One region of the Pseudomonas sp. MWU12-2319 genome, then DNA from elsewhere that is predicted to be linked to it. Evidence: predicted binding sites of a transcription regulator. Region 1 holds the regulator's gene; each other region holds the start of a gene.
The links. Region 1 encodes FliA, which starts transcription of late flagellar genes. Its sites were predicted from a motif close to CTAAAGTTTNNNNNNNNNNNGCCGNTAA; they were not measured.

Region 2: the regulator FliA is predicted to act here: its motif matches at 2,551-2,578, upstream of M5C01_RS04925 (methyl-accepting chemotaxis protein).
Region 3: the regulator FliA is predicted to act here: its motif matches at 2,864-2,891, upstream of M5C01_RS31450 (methyl-accepting chemotaxis protein).

What each region holds. Positions count from the first base shown of each region.
Region 1 is NZ_JALJES010000002.1:3,755-9,604, reverse strand. Features, by position in the region: gene M5C01_RS02755 (chemotaxis protein CheA) at 1-1,246, opposite strand, end outside; gene M5C01_RS02750 (protein phosphatase CheZ) at 1,261-2,049, opposite strand; gene M5C01_RS02745 (chemotaxis response regulator CheY) at 2,072-2,443, opposite strand; gene fliA (RNA polymerase sigma factor FliA) at 2,616-3,356, opposite strand; gene fleN (flagellar synthesis regulator FleN) at 3,353-4,186, opposite strand; gene flhF (flagellar biosynthesis protein FlhF) at 4,308-5,636, opposite strand; gene flhA (flagellar biosynthesis protein FlhA) at 5,648-5,850, opposite strand, start outside.
Region 2 is NZ_JALJES010000002.1:484,385-490,234, forward strand. Features, by position in the region: gene M5C01_RS04920 (diguanylate cyclase) at 1-544, shown strand, start outside; gene M5C01_RS04925 (methyl-accepting chemotaxis protein) at 571-2,490, opposite strand; gene M5C01_RS04930 (LysE family translocator) at 2,606-3,226, opposite strand; gene M5C01_RS04935 (YebB family permuted papain-like enzyme) at 3,403-4,041, opposite strand; gene M5C01_RS04940 (helix-turn-helix transcriptional regulator) at 4,155-4,910, shown strand; tRNA gene M5C01_RS04945 (tRNA-Gln) at 5,060-5,134, shown strand; gene M5C01_RS04950 (helix-turn-helix domain-containing protein) at 5,156-5,629, opposite strand; gene fabF (beta-ketoacyl-ACP synthase II) at 5,744-5,850, shown strand, end outside.
Region 3 is NZ_JALJES010000030.1:66,654-72,503, reverse strand. Features, by position in the region: gene M5C01_RS31460 (AraC family transcriptional regulator) at 1-424, shown strand, start outside; gene M5C01_RS31455 (DedA family protein) at 580-1,164, shown strand; gene M5C01_RS31450 (methyl-accepting chemotaxis protein) at 1,172-2,797, opposite strand; gene M5C01_RS31445 (DUF4124 domain-containing protein) at 2,930-3,235, opposite strand; gene M5C01_RS31440 (hypothetical protein) at 3,498-4,172, opposite strand; gene M5C01_RS31435 (PLP-dependent aminotransferase family protein) at 4,373-5,785, shown strand; gene cyoE (heme o synthase) at 5,843-5,850, opposite strand, start outside.

The DNA of each region.
Region 1 (5,850 bases):
ACACGGCCTTGGACATGGCTTCATCGCCGCTGTTCAAGCCCAGGCGCACCAGGCGGTTACGCACCAGCACCAGTTCGCCGACCATGTTCATGATCTCGTCCAGGCGCGCGGTATCGACCCGCACGGTGGTTTCCGCTTCGCTGGCGGCCGGCTTGTCGCCGGCCGCAGCGGCAGGCGCCGGGGCACGGGCCGGAGCCGGCGCGGCGGCGGCAGGTGCCGGTGCGGCCTTGGCCGGTGCTGGCGTCGCTGCGACCGGCGCTGGCGCCTTGGCAACCGGTGCAGGTGCGGCGGCAGCCGGTTTGGTCGCGGCCGGCGTGGCCACCGCCGTGGTCGCGGCCACTTCGGTGAACTTGCCCTTGCCATGCAGCTCGTCGAGCAGCGATTCGAATTCCTGGTCGGTGATCAGGTCGCCGCTTGCAGCGCCGGTTTTCTCGGCCGCCTGAGCCGCAGCCGGAGTGGTATCGAGCGCCTCGACCTTGAACGAACCCTTGCCATGCAACTGGTCGAGCAAGGCTTCGAATTCGTCGTCGGTGATATCGCTACTTTTTTCAGCCCCACCGCTGGCCGCCGCCGGTGCTGCCGGCGGAGTGGGCGCCGCCACGGCATCCGGCGCGAACTGGCCCTTGCCGTGCAACTGATCGAGCAGGGACTCGAACTCGGCGTCGGTGATTTCATCGCCACCGGCCTCGCCTTGTACCGCAGCCACCGCTTTGGGCGCCTCGGCTTCGGCCTTGACGCTGTTCAGGGAGTCGAGCAGCATTTCGAATTCGTTATCGGTGATGTCGCCGGATTCGCTTTCAGCGACCGGTTCCGGCTCCGCCACTTCGGCCACTGGCGCGGCCACTTCCTCGGCACCCGCCGGTTCCGCCAGGCGCGCCAAGGCCGCCAGCAGCTCCGGGGTGGCCGCAGTGATCGGGCCACGTTCACGGACTTCGCTGAACATGCCGTTCACCGCATCCAGCGCTTCCAGGACCACGTCCATCAGCTCCGAGTCGACGCGTCGCTCCCCCTTGCGCAGGATGTCGAACACGTTCTCGGCGATGTGACAGCACTCCACCAGCTCGTTGAGCTGGAGGAAGCCGGCGCCCCCTTTTACAGTGTGAAAACCGCGAAAGATTGCATTGAGCAGATCCGCATCATCTGGCCGGCTTTCCAGCTCGACCAGTTGTTCGGACAGTTGCTCCAGAATCTCGCCGGCCTCAACCAGAAAATCCTGAAGGATCTCTTCATCGGCGCCGAAGCTCATGTGTTTGGGTGCTCCTAGAATCCAAGACTGGAAAGCAAATCGTCGACATCGTCCTGACCGGACATAACGTCTTCACGTTTATCGGCATGAATCTGCGGACCTTCACCCTGGGCCATCTGTTTTTGTGGGTCTTTTTCGGCAAGAAGCGCATCGCGGTCATGTTCGATACCGGCAAAGCGGTCGACCTGACTGGCCATCAGCACCAATTTGAGCAGATTGCTTTCCACTTCGGTGACCATCTGGGTCACGCGCTTGATCACCTGGCCGGTAAGGTCCTGGTAATCCTGGGCCAGCAGAATATCGTTCAGCTCGCTCGAAACAGCGCGGGTTTCCTGCTCGCTGCGGGACAGGAACGTCTCGACCCGCCGCGCCAGCTCGCGAAACTCCTGGGCACCGACTTCGCGCCGCATGAAACGGCCCCAGTCGGCGCCCAGGGCCTTGGCCTCGACGTTCAGGCCAGTGATCCTCGGGGTCGCACTCTCCACCAGGTCCATGGTGCGATTGGCCGCCGCTTCGGTCAGCCTGACCACATAGGACAGGCGCTCGGTGGCGTCGGTGATCTGCGACACTTCCTCGGCCTGCGGCATATGCGGGTCGATCTGGAAGTTGACAATGGCGCTGTGCAATTCGCGGGTGAGCTTGCCGACTTCCAGGTACAGGCCACGGTCACGGGTCTGATTCAGCTCATGGATCATTTGCACCGCGTCGCCAAACCGGCCTTTTTCAAGGCTGTCGACCAGCTCGCGGGCATGTTTTTTCAGGGTTAGTTCAAAATCACCCAGTGAAGATTCGTTGTGCTCCATAGCGCCCCCGTGGTGGACTTCATCAACCGATGCGTTCGAAGATCTTCTCGATCTTCTCTTTCAACGCCTGGGCCGTGAATGGTTTGACCACATAGCCGTTTACACCGGCCTGGGCAGCTTCGATGATCTGCTCGCGCTTGGCTTCAGCGGTCACCATCAGCACCGGCAGGTGCTTGAGCTTTTCATCGGCGCGCACGTGGCGCAGCAGATCGATACCGGTCATGCCGGGCATGTTCCAGTCGGTGACCAGAAAGTCGATGCTACCGCTGTTGAGGACGGGAATCGCGGTAGTACCGTCGTCCGCCTCAACCGTGTTGGTGAACCCGAGGTCACGCAACAGGTTCTTGATGATCCGCCGCATCGTTGAAAAATCATCAACGATGAGGATTTTCATGTTCTTGTCCAATTCGACCTCCAAGCAGTCTTAAACGCGTACAGCACCTGGACGCGCTGTTCAATCAATTCGGCACAGCACTCAACGACTGCATGGAAACGCCATCCGGCCGAGTCACCCGCAAGACGTCAAACGCCTTGCCGGTCTCGTTCGCAGTGTTCCCACACTGCCCTCAGCGCGCTCGCCACTCCCCCAAACGCCCCCGCAAACGGGCCGCGCACTGGCTGTGTAACTGGCTGACTCGCGACTCGCTGACCCCCAGCACCTCACCAATTTCCTTGAGGTTCAGCTCCTCGTCGTAGTACAGCGCCAAGACCAGTCGCTCACGCTCCGGCAAATTGGCAATCGCATCCGCCAGCGCTGCCTGGAAGCGTTCATCCTCCAGGTCGCGCGACGGCTCGAGATGAGTACTTGCGCCGTCCTCGTGCAGCCCTTCATGGTCGCCGTCCTGCAACAGGTCGTCGAAACTGAACAGGCGGCTGCCCAAGGTATCGTTCAAAATCCCGTAATAATCGTCGAGACTCAATTGGAGTTCGGCTGCAACCTCGTGATCTTTAGCGTCACGGCCGGTTTTTGCTTCAATTGCGCGAATTGCGTCACTGACCATACGGGTATTGCGGTGTACCGAACGTGGTGCCCAGTCGCCCTTGCGCACTTCATCGAGCATCGCGCCGCGGATACGAATGCCGGCATAGGTCTCGAAACTGGCCCCCTTGCTCGCGTCGTACTTGGTCGAGACTTCCAGTAGCCCGATCATCCCGGCCTGGATCAGATCCTCGACCTGGACACTGGCCGGCAACCGCGCCAGCAGGTGATAGGCGATACGTTTGACCAACGGTGCGTAACGTTCAATCAATTCATATTGGCTGTCACGCGACGACTTGGAATACATGCGATAGCCACTGGCAGTCATAGCACCGGTCCCGCACTCGTTTGATGCACCAGACGCTCGACGAAAAACTCCAGGTGCCCCCGTGGATTGGCGGGAAGCGGCCAGGTGTCGACCTTCTGAGCGATAGCCTTGAACGCCAAGGCACATTTCGAACGAGGGAATGCCTCATAGACCGCACGCTGCTTTTGCACGGCCTTGCGCACACACTCGTCATAGGGAACGGCGCCGACGTATTGTAAGGCCACGTCCAGGAAACGATCCGTGACCTTGGTCAACTTGGCGAACAGGTTGCGGCCTTCCTGCGGGCTCTGGGCCATGTTGGCCAGCACGCGGAAGCGGTTCATGCCGTAGTCGCGGTTGAGCAACTTGATCAAGGCGTAGGCATCGGTGATCGATGTCGGCTCGTCGCAGACCACCAGCAGCACTTCCTGGGCCGCGCGGACGAAGCTGACCACCGACTCACCAATGCCCGCGGCGGTGTCGATCACCAGCACGTCGAGGTTGTCGCCGATATCGCTGAATGCCTGGATCAGGCCGGCATGCTGCGCCGGGCTCAGGTGCACCATGCTCTGGGTCCCCGAGGCCGCCGGCACGATACGAATCCCGCCCGGGCCTTGCAACAGCACATCGCGCAGCTCACAGCGGCCTTCGACCACGTCGGCCAGGGTACGTTTGGGTGTCAGGCCCAGCAGGACGTCGACATTCGCCAGCCCCAGATCCGCATCCAGCAGCATGACGCGCCGGCCAAGCTCAGCCAGGGCCAGGGATAAATTCACTGACACGTTGGTCTTCCCGACGCCACCTTTGCCGCCGGTCACCGCGATCACCTGTACGGGATGCATGCTGCCCATGTTCTCTTCTTACCTTGTCTTGCTTAGACGGAAGGCCACATAACTGGCTGCGCGTTCACTTGTCGGAACAATGCGTGGCAGACCATCGATGTAGGTAATTTGCAACGTCTGAATACTCATCTCAACCCACCCGTTTTGACGGGCTGTGGTAGATATCAGCGAACATATCGGCCATGGCTTCCTCGCTGGGTTCTTCCTGCATTTGCACACTGACCGCCCTGGACACCAATTGATGCCGGCGCGGCAGGTGTAGATCATCCGGAATGCGTGGCCCGTCGGTCAGGTAGGCCACTGGTAATTCGTGACTGATGGCCAGGCTCAGCACTTCGCCGAGGCTCGCCGTTTCATCAAGTTTAGTCAGGATGCAACCGGCCAGCCCGCAGCGCTTGTAGCTGTGGTAGGCGGCGGTCAGCACCTGTTTCTGGCTGGTGGTGGCCAGGACCAGATAATTCTTCGCCTTGATCCCGCGTCCGGCCAGGCTTTCCAGTTGCATGCGCAACGCCGGATCGCTGGCCTGCAGGCCGGCGGTATCGATCAGCACCACGCGCTTGCGCAGCAGCGGGTCGAGGGCCTGGGCCAGGGACTGGCCCGGGTCGACATGGGTCACCGAGACGTTGAGGATCCGCCCCAGGGTCTTGAGTTGCTCCTGGGCACCGATACGGAAGCTGTCCATGCTCACCAGCGCGATGTTCTGCGCGCCGTACTTGAGCACATAACGCGCCGCCAGCTTGGCCAGGGTGGTGGTCTTGCCCATGCCGGCCGGGCCGACCATGGCGATCACACCGCCTTCTTCCAGTGGCTCGATCTCGGGCGTGACGATCATCCGCGCCAGGTGCGCCAGCAGCATGCGCCAGGCCTGGCGCGGCTCCTCGATCCCGTTCACCAGCTCCAGCAGGTCCCGCGACAGCGGCCCGGACAGGCCGATACGCTGCAGGCGACGCCAGAGGTTGGCCTGTTGCGGCTGACGACCTTGCAACTGGTTCCAGGCCAGGGAGCCGAGCTGGACTTCCAGCAGCTCGCGCAGGCCGTTGAGCTCCGAACGCATCGAGTCGAACACTCGCTGGTCCACCGCCGGGGCGTGTGCGACAGGCGCTGGCGCCGGGCGCCGCGGCTCTTCGAAAGTCGGTTCGATCAGCGGCTCGGCGGCGGTCAGCGGCAGGCCGGCGAACAGTTGGCGATTGGTCGTGGCGTCGGTATCGCCGTCGCTGCGCAGGCTCAGCTCGGCCTGGGCGGTAACGATACGCGACTGAGTCTTGCGCAGCTCGTCTTCGAGTTCCATGTTCGGCACCCGCGGCGACAGCGCCGAGAGCTTGTAGTCCAGGGCAGCCGTCAGCTCGACACCGCCCGCAATCCGGCGGTTGCCGATAATGGCCGCGTCGGAGCCCAGCTCATCACGAACGAGCTTCATGGCCTGACGCATATCGGCGGCGAAAAAACGCTTAACTTGCATAACCCACTACCTCAGCCGTTGGGCCCTACTGTCGCAACGATGGTCACTTGCTTGTTGTCCGGAATTTCCTGGTAGGCCAAGACATGCAGACTTGGCACCGCCAGTCGTCCAAACCGCGAAAGCATCGCGCGAACCGGTCCAGCTACCAGCAGGATCACCGGCTGCCCTTGCATTTCCTGGCGCTGGGCGGCGTCGATCAACGAACGCTGGAGTT
Region 2 (5,850 bases), 480 kb from region 1:
GGCCACCAACCGCCATCAGCTCCAGGCGGCCAATGCCAAGTTGCAGAAACTCTCCAGCACCGACCGCCTGACGGGCCTGTACAACCGTGGGCACTGGGAGGAAAGCCTCAAGGCCGCCTATGCCCGGAACCAGCGTTATGGCAATGCCACGAGCCTGGTGATGTTCGATATCGACCACTTCAAGCGGGTCAACGACACCTATGGCCACCAGGCCGGGGACAAGGTCATCGAGCACGTGGCTGATGTGGTCCGCGAACATGTGCGCGACAGCGACGTGGCCGGACGTTATGGCGGTGAGGAGTTTGGCGTGGTGCTGTCGGACACCGACAAGGCCGGCGCACGCTTTTTTGCCGAGCGTTTGCGCAAGGCCATCGAAGCCCTGGAAGTCGTGCACGAAGGCCAGAGCATCCGCTTCACCATCAGCCTGGGGGTGGCTGACCTGAGCCTGCCTTCAATCAGTCATGCCGACCTGATCGCCTGGGCGGACCAGGCCTTGTATGCGTCGAAGAAGGGCGGGCGTAATCGGGTGACGGTCTACGAGTAAACCGACCCGATCCGCTCTGCCATTTCTCAGAGTGTGAATTTTCCTACCAGCGTCTGCAGGTGAACCCCCAGCCGGGCGAGTTCGATGCTGGACGCTGCAGTTTCCTCACTGGCTGCCGAGGTCTGTTCGGAAATCTGGCGGACGTTGGTCACGCTTCGGTTGATCTCTTCCGCTACCGCGCTCTGCTGCTCGGCGGCAGTGGCGATCTGATGGTTCATCGATTCGATGGCCTGGACCGACTGGGTGATACCGTCCAGCGAAACGCCGGCCCGACGCGTGAATTCGACACTGCTTTGCGCCAGTGTGCGGCTGCTCTCGAGGCTGCTGGCGACCTTTTCGGTACCGTTGTGCAGCCCGCTGATCAGTTGTTCGATTTCTTCGGTCGAGGTCTGGGTCCGTTGTGCCAGGCTGCGCACTTCATCGGCCACCACCGCGAAGCCGCGCCCGGCCTCTCCGGCCCGCGCCGCTTCGATCGCGGCGTTCAAGGCCAGCAGATTGGTCTGCTGGGCGACGGACTTGATGACATCGAGAACGCTGCCGATCTTGTCGCTTTCCTGCTTGAGGTCACCCATCGCGGTGGTTGAGTGATTGACCTCGTTAGCCAGTTTGTCGATCTGGTTCATGGCCTGGCCAAGCACTTCGCCACCTTCGCGGGCTTCACGGGTTGCGCTGACGGCGGCCGTGGAGGCCTGTTCGGCGTTGCGCGCGACTTCCTGGACGGTTGCGGCCATTTCGTTCATGGCCGTGGCGACCTGGTCGGTTTCCTGCCGCTGGTTGTTCACCCCGGCACTGGTTTGCTCGGTGACCGCCGACAGTTCCTCGGCGGCACTGGCAATCTGTATGACGCCTTCACGCAGGCCGCCGATCAATTCCCGCAGGTTGAGCGTCATACGCTGCATGCTCAGTTGCAGTGCACCCAGTTCGTCGCGACGTGACACCGTGACGTTGGCGCTCAGGTTGCCGGCGGCCACCTGCTCGGCCCGACGCAGGGTTTCCATCAACGGGCCGACGATCAGGCGGGTGATGATCCAGGCGGCGATGATGCCGAGCAGCAAGGCGGCGAGAAAGGCACCTGCCAGCCAATTGCGGGCGTTGAGGACGTCAGCGAGACTCTGTTCGGCCTGGTTCTGCGCCAATTGCTTGTTCGCCGCGAAGAGAGTGGCGATGTCATCGTTGAGCAGCGCCTGGATTTTTTCCGCCCTGACCTGGGCCTCGGCGAACTGGCCGACGGTGGCGCGATAGCCGGCCATTGATTGTTGCAGGCGCTGCAGGCTTTCAGGCGGGGCCGATGGCAGCAACTCGTTGAGGGTCTTTATATAAGCGCCGGCCTGGTCGATGGCCTCTTTGGCCGGTTGTTCAAGCTCGGCTTTCAGGCTGTAGCTGTAGCCTCGGAGTTGAAACCTTGCCTGCTGGACCAGCATCTGCGCGTTGACCACGGCGTCGATCTGGGCCTGATTGCCGCTCGCCGAGGCGGCGCTGTCCTTGAGCTTTTGCAGTTCGGCCACGGCGGCGTCGGCATGATTGCCAAACACGGCGCGCGTCGCATCGCGGGCCTGGATGGCCTGGCTGAAATCGTTGAAGTGCGTGCGATAGCGTTTGACCGATTCGCCGGCAGATTCGATCTGCGCAAGATCTCGCGGGGCCACGAAGGTCGAGCGGTTCTCGGCAAGGTGGCTGTCGAGACTGTCCAGGAGCTTGACCACGTTCGCGGCATGCTGTGGGTCGGTGGTCAGTGTGTAGGACAGGCGCCCGATGCGTACGTCCTTGGCCAGATCGTTCAGCTTGGCGATATCCAGAATTCGGTCACTGCGGTTGCTGAGTGACTGGATACCCAACCAACCGGTGATTGCAATCAACAGGGTCAGCAGTATGACCACGCCGAATCCTATGGCGAGCTTGGTCCTGACGCTGATGTTTTCCAGCATCCTGTTGATGGGTGCAAGCATTGAGCAATCTCCTCCATATCAAACCGCAAATATGAGGGCTTTTCCGCCCTCTAACAGGTTAGATCGGCCGGAACACTCAAAGCTTGATGTGTGGAGACGGGGTGCTCGGGAATGCTCAGGCTCTGCGCGCCATCAGCAGCACCGAAGCCGCCCCTGACAACAGCACCGCGCAACCTCGGTTGAACAGGCGTTTGCCCTTGGGTTCGGCGAACCAGCGACGCATATGCACACCCATATAGGCGTAGGCGCTGATGGCGATCAATTCCAGCATCAGGAACAGGGCGCCGAGTACGGCGAACTGGGCGGAGATGCCCTGGGTCGGGTCGATGAACTGGGGGAGGAAGGCGGTGAAGATAAGGATGGCTTTTGGGTTGCCGGCCGCGACCAGGAACTCCTGGCGGGCGAGGGCGCGCAGGCTGGCGGGGGCGCTTTGGGCGCGGGTGTCGGCATCGGGGTTGGCGCGCCAGAGCTGGATGGCGAGGTAGATCAGATAGGCCGCGCCGAGAATCTTGATGCCATAGAACAGCAGCTCCGAGGTCTGCAGCACCACCGCCAGGCCCGCGGAGGCCAGGGCGATCATGCCGGCAAATGCCAGCAAGCGGCCGAAGCCCGCCAGGCAAGAGGTGCGAAAGCCATAACGGGTCGAGTTGCTCACCGAGAGCAGGTTGTTCGGGCCAGGAGCCATGTTCAGGGCGAAGCACGCCGGTATAAACAGGATCAGCGTCGGCAGGTTCATAGCAGGCTCCGGGATCGAGAGGCGGGAAAGCTCGACAATAACGTCAAGCCTTGGCCGGATGCCAGTGCGCCAAAGGCTTTCCTGATCTGTACCTGAGACTTGTCACGCAGGTGTACGGTACGTCGGCATCAACAACCCCGTTTTGCGCAAGGTTGCGCTGCTCCCAAGGCATCTCCTTATGCGTCGAAAATGACGCGCAAATGCGGGCTTCGCAGTACGCTTGCCGGCGTCACGGTATGCCGTTGCCATGGAATCCGGCCGAAGTACCAGAAGCGCCAGAAGGCAAGCTTCGGATCGGGGTTGTCCCGTAATAACGTGGCGAACGTCTCCACGTCGCCGAGCTGGATGGCCGTCGCTTCCTGGATGACTTCACGCACGAAGCGGGAGCAGAACTGGCGTCGTGAGCCGATATTGAAACCGGTGTCGTAGAAGGTCCCCATCCGGCTCTCGGCCGCGCTCACCAGCACGTTGCGCTGCCGCTCATTGAGCGGCGCGGTCAGCCTCGCGACTGCGCAGCGTCGGTGCTCGGAGCGCTCCAGGAAACGCGTCATCGGCGTGGTTCGGGCAAAAGGAAAAGTGCTCTCCGCAATCAGGGGGTCATCGCCACGGTTACCGACGACGACGCCTACATGGTTGGTCCATGAGTTCGTGGCGTTGGCCACTTCGAGGAAGGGGCGCGCGGTGACGCGGATAAAAACCAGGTCGCCGATTTGCAGATCACCCACCGGTGGTCCTGCGACAGGCAACTCGACGTGCGCACTTCCTTGCACCCCCTTCGAACGTATGACGCTGTTCATTGCGCTGCTAATGGACATGCTGGCCTCCTTGTTCTCTTGAAGGGCCAGTATGGGAGGAGGGTGCATATTTCACACCTTTATCCTTTGCATTTCCTTATGCTGATACCTTCAGTATCGGATTCCAATACTTAATGACTCCAATTACCCAGCTCATCGCGACGATCAAGCAGCGCCTCAAGTCAGCGGGAATGACCTATCGCGACGTTGCCCAGGCGCTGGACCTCTCGGAACCCAGCGTGAAACGCCTGTTGGCCAGCGGACGGCTGACGGTCGAGCGCCTTGCCCAGTTCTGTGACCTGCTGGGGCTGACGATGGCGGAACTGCTTCAGGAGTCCGAAGCATCGGCACCGCGTCTGCAAATGCTGACCCATGAACAGGAAGCGCAACTGGTCTCAAATGAGAAGCTGCTGTTGGTGGTCGTGTGTGCGTTGAACCAATGGTCACTGGAGGACATGGTGTCGGCCTATCACCTGTCGAAGGCCGAGTGCATCAAGCACTTGCTGGTGCTGGAACGGATGGGGCTGGCGGATCTGAAGCCGGGCAACCGTATCCGGCTGCTTGTCGCACGAGATTTTGACTGGCTGCCGGACGGGCCTATCCGGCACTTCTTTGTGCAACAGGGGCTACCCGATTTTATGGCCAGCCGCTTCGACCTTGCTGACGAGACCCTGGACTTTGCCCATGGCATGTTGACGAAGGCGGCGTACGTCCAGTTGCAGGTCGAAATGCACAGGTTGCGCGGCAAGCTGGCAGCGCTTCACAGCGAATCCCTGAGCGCACCCTTGTCCGAGAAGCGCGGCACGGCGCTACTGCTGGCCATGCGTGTCTGGGAGCCACGGGTGTTCAGAAAGCTCAAACGGCCAGTACCCGACCGCGCTCAAGAATAAGTGGCTGTTTTAAAACAAATTTGTTTACCTTGGGGCTTCCCAGGCGAGGCGAAAGTTGATAAATTTCCGCGCACTCCTGCAGTGACCCTTCTCGGGTTCGCAAGCTGCAAGATCAAAAGCGAGTGTCAAGCATTCGTCGCAACAGCTACAGGGGCGTCGCCAAGCGGTAAGGCAGCAGGTTTTGATCCTGCCATGCGTTGGTTCGAATCCAGCCGCCCCTGCCATTTTCCTTCTCGTACCTAAGATCATGCCAGCCGCTGGCGCATCTGCTCACTGGCAGCCGGCCCGGCCTGCACTGTGCTACGGTCCAACGGCACCGGACGTCCATCGGCGATATCCGCCATCATCAATTGCAACGGTCGTCCGCTCCCGCGTTCGACGATCTGCACGCTTTCGCCTTCCGGCGCGTAATGGCGATTGCCCCATTCGACAAACGCCATCAGCACCACGCGAAAATCCTCGCCCTTGGCCGTCGGCACATATTCATGGCGCAGCGGACGCTGGCTGTAGGGCTGACGTTCGAGCAGGCCCGCATCCACCAGCCCATTCAGGCGCCGGGTCAGCATATTCGGGGCAATCTCCAGGCTGCGGGAGAATTCGTCGAAGCGTTTCAGGCCATGCAGGGCATCGCGCATGATCAGGATATTCCACCACTCGCCCACGCGCTCAAGGCTGCGGGCTACCGGGCATTCGGCATGGCTCAGGGTCTTGCGTTGCATGGGGGCTCCTGTCGGGGCGCGCGGATATTTGTGAGGCGGGTATGTTACTTTCATGATGATAGTAGCGTCCACAAGCCATTACCTCACTCAAGAAACGGAAGGAGTTGGATCGTCATGAGCAAACGCATTGTCGTCACGGGCATGGGCGCACTGACCCCGTTGGGCTGCGGAGTCGAACAGGTCTGGCAGCGCCTGCTGGCCGGCCAGTCCGGTATCCGACA
Region 3 (5,850 bases), on a different contig from region 1:
CCGCGAAGCGGTGATGAACCGCCTGTTCGAACTGATGGTGATCCAGTTCCTGCGGCACATGATGGCCTACCACAGCATGACCACCGGGATGATGTCGGGCCTGGCGGACCTGCGCCTGGCTCGGGCCATGACCATGATGCACAACCATCCCGAGCGACCCTGGACCGTGGCCGACCTGGCGCAGGAGTCGAATATGTCCCGGGCCAGTTTCGCCGCGCATTTTCACAAAGTGGTCGGCCAGACTCCGGCAGACTATGTGCTCAGCTGGCGTGTCAGCCTGGCCCAGAAGCGTTTACGCGAGGGTCGGCCGATTGCCCTGATTGCCGATGAGGTCGGTTATGAAAGCCCATCGGCCCTGGCGCGGGCCTTTCGCCGCAAGATCGGTGAAAGTCCGCGGGAGTGGTTGGCGCGACAGTCAGCCTGAATCAGAACAGGCACAAACTCGGCTATTGTTGAGCCGGGCACCCCAGGGCACTTTCGCCTGGCCAATCGATCAGACCCAAGAACACCGTCGCCTGCCTGCTGCCTCGTGCATCGGCAACAGCGCCCATGGACCGATACAAGGATCAGTACACCGTTATGTTCGAACACATCGACTTCAACTACCTGCTCGCCACCTACGGCTATTGGGCCATCTTCATCGGCTGCCTGCTGGAAGGGGAAACCATCCTGATCCTCGGCGGGGTGGCGGCGCACCAGCAGGTCCTGCACCTGCCGCTGGTGATCTTCTGGGCCAGCCTCGGCGGGATGCTCGGCGACCAGGCGCTGTTCTGGACCGGACGTTATTTCGGCGCCCGTCTGCTACCCCGCCTGCATCGCCAGCAGGCCGCCATAGAACGGGTGACGGGACTCATTCAACGCCACCCGCTGACCTCGATCTTTGCCGTACGCTTCCTCTATGGCATGCGCCTGGTGGGTCCGCTGGTAATCGGTGCCAGCCGGCTATCGCCGCTGCGCTTCAGCCTGATGAACCTGCTCGGAGCCGTGGTCTGGGCCATGCTCTTTGCCACGGCCGGTTATTGGGCCGGCGGCTTCCTCGAAAGCCTGCTGGGCAATCTCAAACCCTATCGCCTGCGCATCGTGATCGGCGTAGTGGTCATCGTTGCCGGGATCGCCCTGATCCGCCATCTGCGGGCCAAGGCGCGGGAACGTCAGAAAGCCTGAGCCAGGCTCAGACCCGGAAGCGCCCGACCAGTCCCTGCAACGAAGTTGCCAGCCGCGACAACTCATGGCTGGCGGCGCTGGTCTGGTCGGCCCCGGTCGCCGAGCGGATCGACAGGTCGCGGATGTTCACCAGGTTACGGTCGACTTCCCGGGCCACCTGGGCCTGTTCTTCCGCCGCGCTGGCGATCACCAGGTTGCGCTCGTGGATTTCATGCACCGAGGCGGTGATGGTCACCAGCGCTTCGCCGGCCCGTTCAGCCAGGGCCAACGTACTGGCGGCACGGGCGGTGCTGGTGTGCATCGACTCCAGGGCCAGGGTCGAACCGCTGCGCATACCGGAAACCATCTGTTCGATCTCCTGGGTCGACTGCTGGGTGCGATGGGCCAGGGCACGCACCTCATCGGCCACCACCGCAAAGCCGCGCCCGCTCTCACCGGCACGGGCCGCCTCGATGGCGGCATTCAGTGCCAGCAGATTGGTCTGCTCGGCAATGGCGCGAATCACTTCCAGCACCTTGCCGATGCCCTGGGACTGATCGGCCAGCGAACGTACCAGCTCCCCGGTGCGCTCGACGTCCCCGGACAGCGCACTGATGGCGCCGAGAGTTTCACTCACCCGCTCCTGGCCGAGCCGCGCCGATTCGCTGGATTTGCGGGTGGCATCGGAGGTGGACACGGCATTGCGCGCCACCTCTTCCACCGCCGTGGTCATTTCGTTGACCGCCGTGGCCGCCTGTTCGATTTCATGGTTCTGCTGTTGCAGGCCCTCGGTGCTGCCCCGGGTGACCGTATTCAGTTCGTCCGCCGCGGTGGTCAGCGAGGTCGCCGAACCGCTGATGCCTTGCAAAGTGTCACGCAAGGTTTGCTGCATGGTGGCCAGGGCTTCGAGCAGGTGACTGACTTCATCGTCACCGTGGCTTTCGATACGCTGGGTCAGGTCGCCCCGCGCCACATTCTGCGCCGCGCTCAGGGCCTGCCCCAGGGGTTTGACGATACTGCGCGTGAGCAACGTCGCCAGGCCCACGGTGGCCAGGGCCGCCAGGACAACAAACAGGATCACGATCATCCGCGAGTTGCTGTAGTGCTCCTCGGACTTCTGGCTCTCGGCCGCCACCTGTTTGGTAAAGAGGTCGGCCAGGTCGGTCAGTTGCTTGCCGGAACCGTCCACCACGGTCTTCATGTCCACCAGCAGCAGCTTGATCAGTTCGTCGCGCCGGCCCTGCTCGGCCAGGGTGAAGGATTGGGCGATACCGGCACGGTACGCGGCGAAGGTTGTCTTGAACTGGTCATACAACAGCCGGGCCTCGGGGGTGGTGACCAGTTTGTCGTAGGCGACGATCCGCTCGCTCAATTCCTTGTCGCGCACGTCCATCTGGCCGCGGTACACCGCGATGTTCTTCGGGTCCTGGTCGAGGGCCATGCGCAGGGAGATGGTGCGGATGCGCAACATGATCTCGCGGATCTCGTCACCGCCACGAATACTCGGCAGCCATTGGGTTTCAACCGCTACCTCGCCTTCGCGGATGTTCGACATCTGGCCCAGGGCGAACACCCCCAGCAAGGCCACCAGCACCGCGATCAAGGCAAAACCCAGCGCCGCGCGAGGCGCGATATTCAGTTGACGAAGAAACATGACGACCGCCTTTTTTGTTATGGCTTCGGGTCAGCGACCCCTGCCCTTAGCTTCAGAGTTGGCAGGCTATCGGCACGTCGTACGACAACTTGAAATAATTGCCGAACCCTTTCACTCGTACACTGGCTTGTCTCAGGGAGCTTTCTGTCCGGGGCCGGGGACGATATTGACCTTGTAGATAATGCGCGTGTGGTAGCCCGCCTGCAGGATTTTCGTGGCGCGCTGATTGATGGCGTCGGCCTTGGCCTCATCGGCCGAGACGCTGTGCAGTTGCGTGCGCTGGGTGCGGGCTTGCCAGCTGGATACGCCCTGGTCCGGCGCGCAGGGCTGCGCGGCGAAACTGACCTTACCGTCCTGGCTGACACACTTGTAGGCATCGGCGCTGAAGGCCGAACAGGAGGCGCCAAGGAGGAGAACGAAGACCAGGCATCTGCCCATAGGTGTGCACCCCTGTAGGTGTTGGCTGTCCACAGATAAAAGAAAACCCGCCGAAGCGGGTTTTCTTCAAAGCATTCCGACATCCCGTCGGCGGCCTCCATGGCCCGGTTCGATCATCCTTGATCCTGCACACATCCTTGCGTAGCAGCGATGGGTGTAGATTAAGCCCGGCCATGAACGGTCAACAGAGGAGATCAGTGCCACGGCATGTAAGCCTTTCGCCATACATGGATCCAATCCTCGCTACCACGAGCAGCACCGCTCATGGCGCCAGGACAGGCATGCTTGCGCGGTCATGGCTGGCATCAGTCGTTTCATCGAGCAGCACATCGGCCTCCACAACCCCCAGTTGCAGGAGGATTGCCTCCCACTTCGAATGATCCTCGGCGGCAAACCCGTGGAGGGCCTTGGGCAGAATCCGCGCAAAGAACAAGTGTTTCTCGGTATCCAGCCCCAGGTACATTACCTTCGCCACTTCAGCGAGCATCTGGCTTCGTGTTCCGGGCGACGCGGCCCCATGGCGACTGCGCGGCTGCGCCCCTGGCTCATCGACGAGCAGCTCCAGGTGAGTATTCACGCGGATGTGGGCCACGAGCGCAAAGGTGATCGTGGCCAGATCGCGTTGCCAGCCATGGTGGAGCTCGGCGTAGAGCCCCTGCAAGCGCAGATAGGTCGCGGACAGCGGCAGCTCCAGGTCTTTCCAATCCTCGCTGGCCAGGCAACGGCAGACAGCATTCAGCGCCGCGTCGACGTTTTCGACCGCGAGGGAAGGCGCCCAGGCGTTACCCGCCACGAGCTCATCCCCGGGCTGGACCTTCTCCACCAGAAAGATCAGCGAGGCCTGATACAGCGCCCGGCACAGCTCGCGCAGTTTCTGGATATCGCCTGCACGCTTGCCCGCGCAGCCGGCCACCATCACACAGGGTTGCGCGTTCATATCAGACTCCCGGCGGGCTCAGTCATGCAGCGGTACCTCGAATGTTCGATTGGGCAGTTTCAACACGTAGGGAGAACCTCTTCAATCAGCACGGCATGCAGGGGAACAATGGCGTCTTGATACTAGCGAGCGGATGTCTTCTTGATCAGGGCAAGTTCGACTAGAATCCTCCGGACTTTATTGCTCGAGCGACCAGTAAAATGCAGGTTCAGAGAGCCGTGATCGCCGCCATCGAGTTCCTTCCTGGCGAGCCACTGGTACAACAGATCGTCGACCGTTTCTCGGCTGCCATCAACCAGGGCTCCCTACAGCACGGGGCCAAGTTGCCGCCGATTCGCGAACTCTCCGATCTCATGGGGGTCGGCAAGTCGACGGTGGTCGAATCACTGGACCGGCTGCGGGCCAAGGGCCTGATCACTTCGCGCCAGGGCTCGGGGCACTACGTCTCACGGCTCAGCGCGGCGGTGCAGGCCGGAGTCGGCCGTGAGCTGCTGCCGCAGGACACCCTGAGCGTGGTGCGCCGGGGCCTGCTGCTGGACAACGGAGCCCTGCGCCCCGGCTGCGGTTTCCTGCCCTCCTCCTGGTTGCCTCGCGAGGAATTGCTCAAGGCCGCTCGCGGCACCCTGCGGGCCACCACCCTGCGCATGGGTGAAGTCGGCGTGCCCGCCGGTTACCCGCCGCTACGCCAGGCCCTGCGGGTGAAGCTGTCGACCCTGGATATCGACGTCCCGGTGGAACAGATCATCACCACGGCCAACACCCTCCAGGCCATCGACATGCTTATGCGCCTGTTGATCAAGCCCGGCGACACGGTGCTGCTGGACGACCCGTGCTACTTCAACCTGCGGGCGAACCTGGTGCTGCACGGCGCGCGGATCGTCAGCATTCCCCGCGGCCGTGACGGCCTGGACTTCAACCAGCTCGAACAGCTGCTCGACAGTCATCGCCCGATGCTCTACCTGACCAACAGTACGCTGCACAATCCCACCGGCCATTCCTTTTCCCCGGCCCAGGTCTATCGGTTGCTGGAGCTCAGCCATCGCTACGGCTTCCATATCATCGAAGACGACCTGTATGGCGATATCCAGCAGAAACAGACCCCTCGCCTCGCGGCGGCCGGCGGCCTGGACAACATCAGCTATGTCTCGGGGTTCACCAAGATACTCAGTGCCAACTGCCGGCTCAGCTACCTGGCGCTGCGGCCGGAGCTGGCCGCGCGGATGATCGACCTGAAGATGTCGAGCGGCTGCGTGACCTCGGAGCTGGTGGAACAGATCATCTATCGAATGCTCAGCGACGGCAGCTACACCCGGCACGCCCGACGCCTGATCGATCGCTTGTATGCGGCCAACAACCGCGTAGCCCGCTGGCTGGGCGAAGCCGGCTGTTCGGTGGCGTCATGCCCGGGCGAAGGGCTGTTCATCTGGGCCCGCCTGCCGGCCGGAATCGAGGCCGAGACCCTGGCCCGCAAAGGCCTGGAAAACGACATCGTGCTGGCCCCCGGGACCTTGCTCAGCGCCGGCCCCGAAGCCTCGAGCTTTCTGCGCTTCAACGTCGCCCACAGCGACGACGAACGGGTCCGCGAGCGCTTCCTGCGTTTGCTCCAGGCCTGAGCAAAAAAAAGCCCCGCGCTTCTTGCGAAGGCGGGGCTTTTTCAATAGCCGGTGGACTCAGCGGG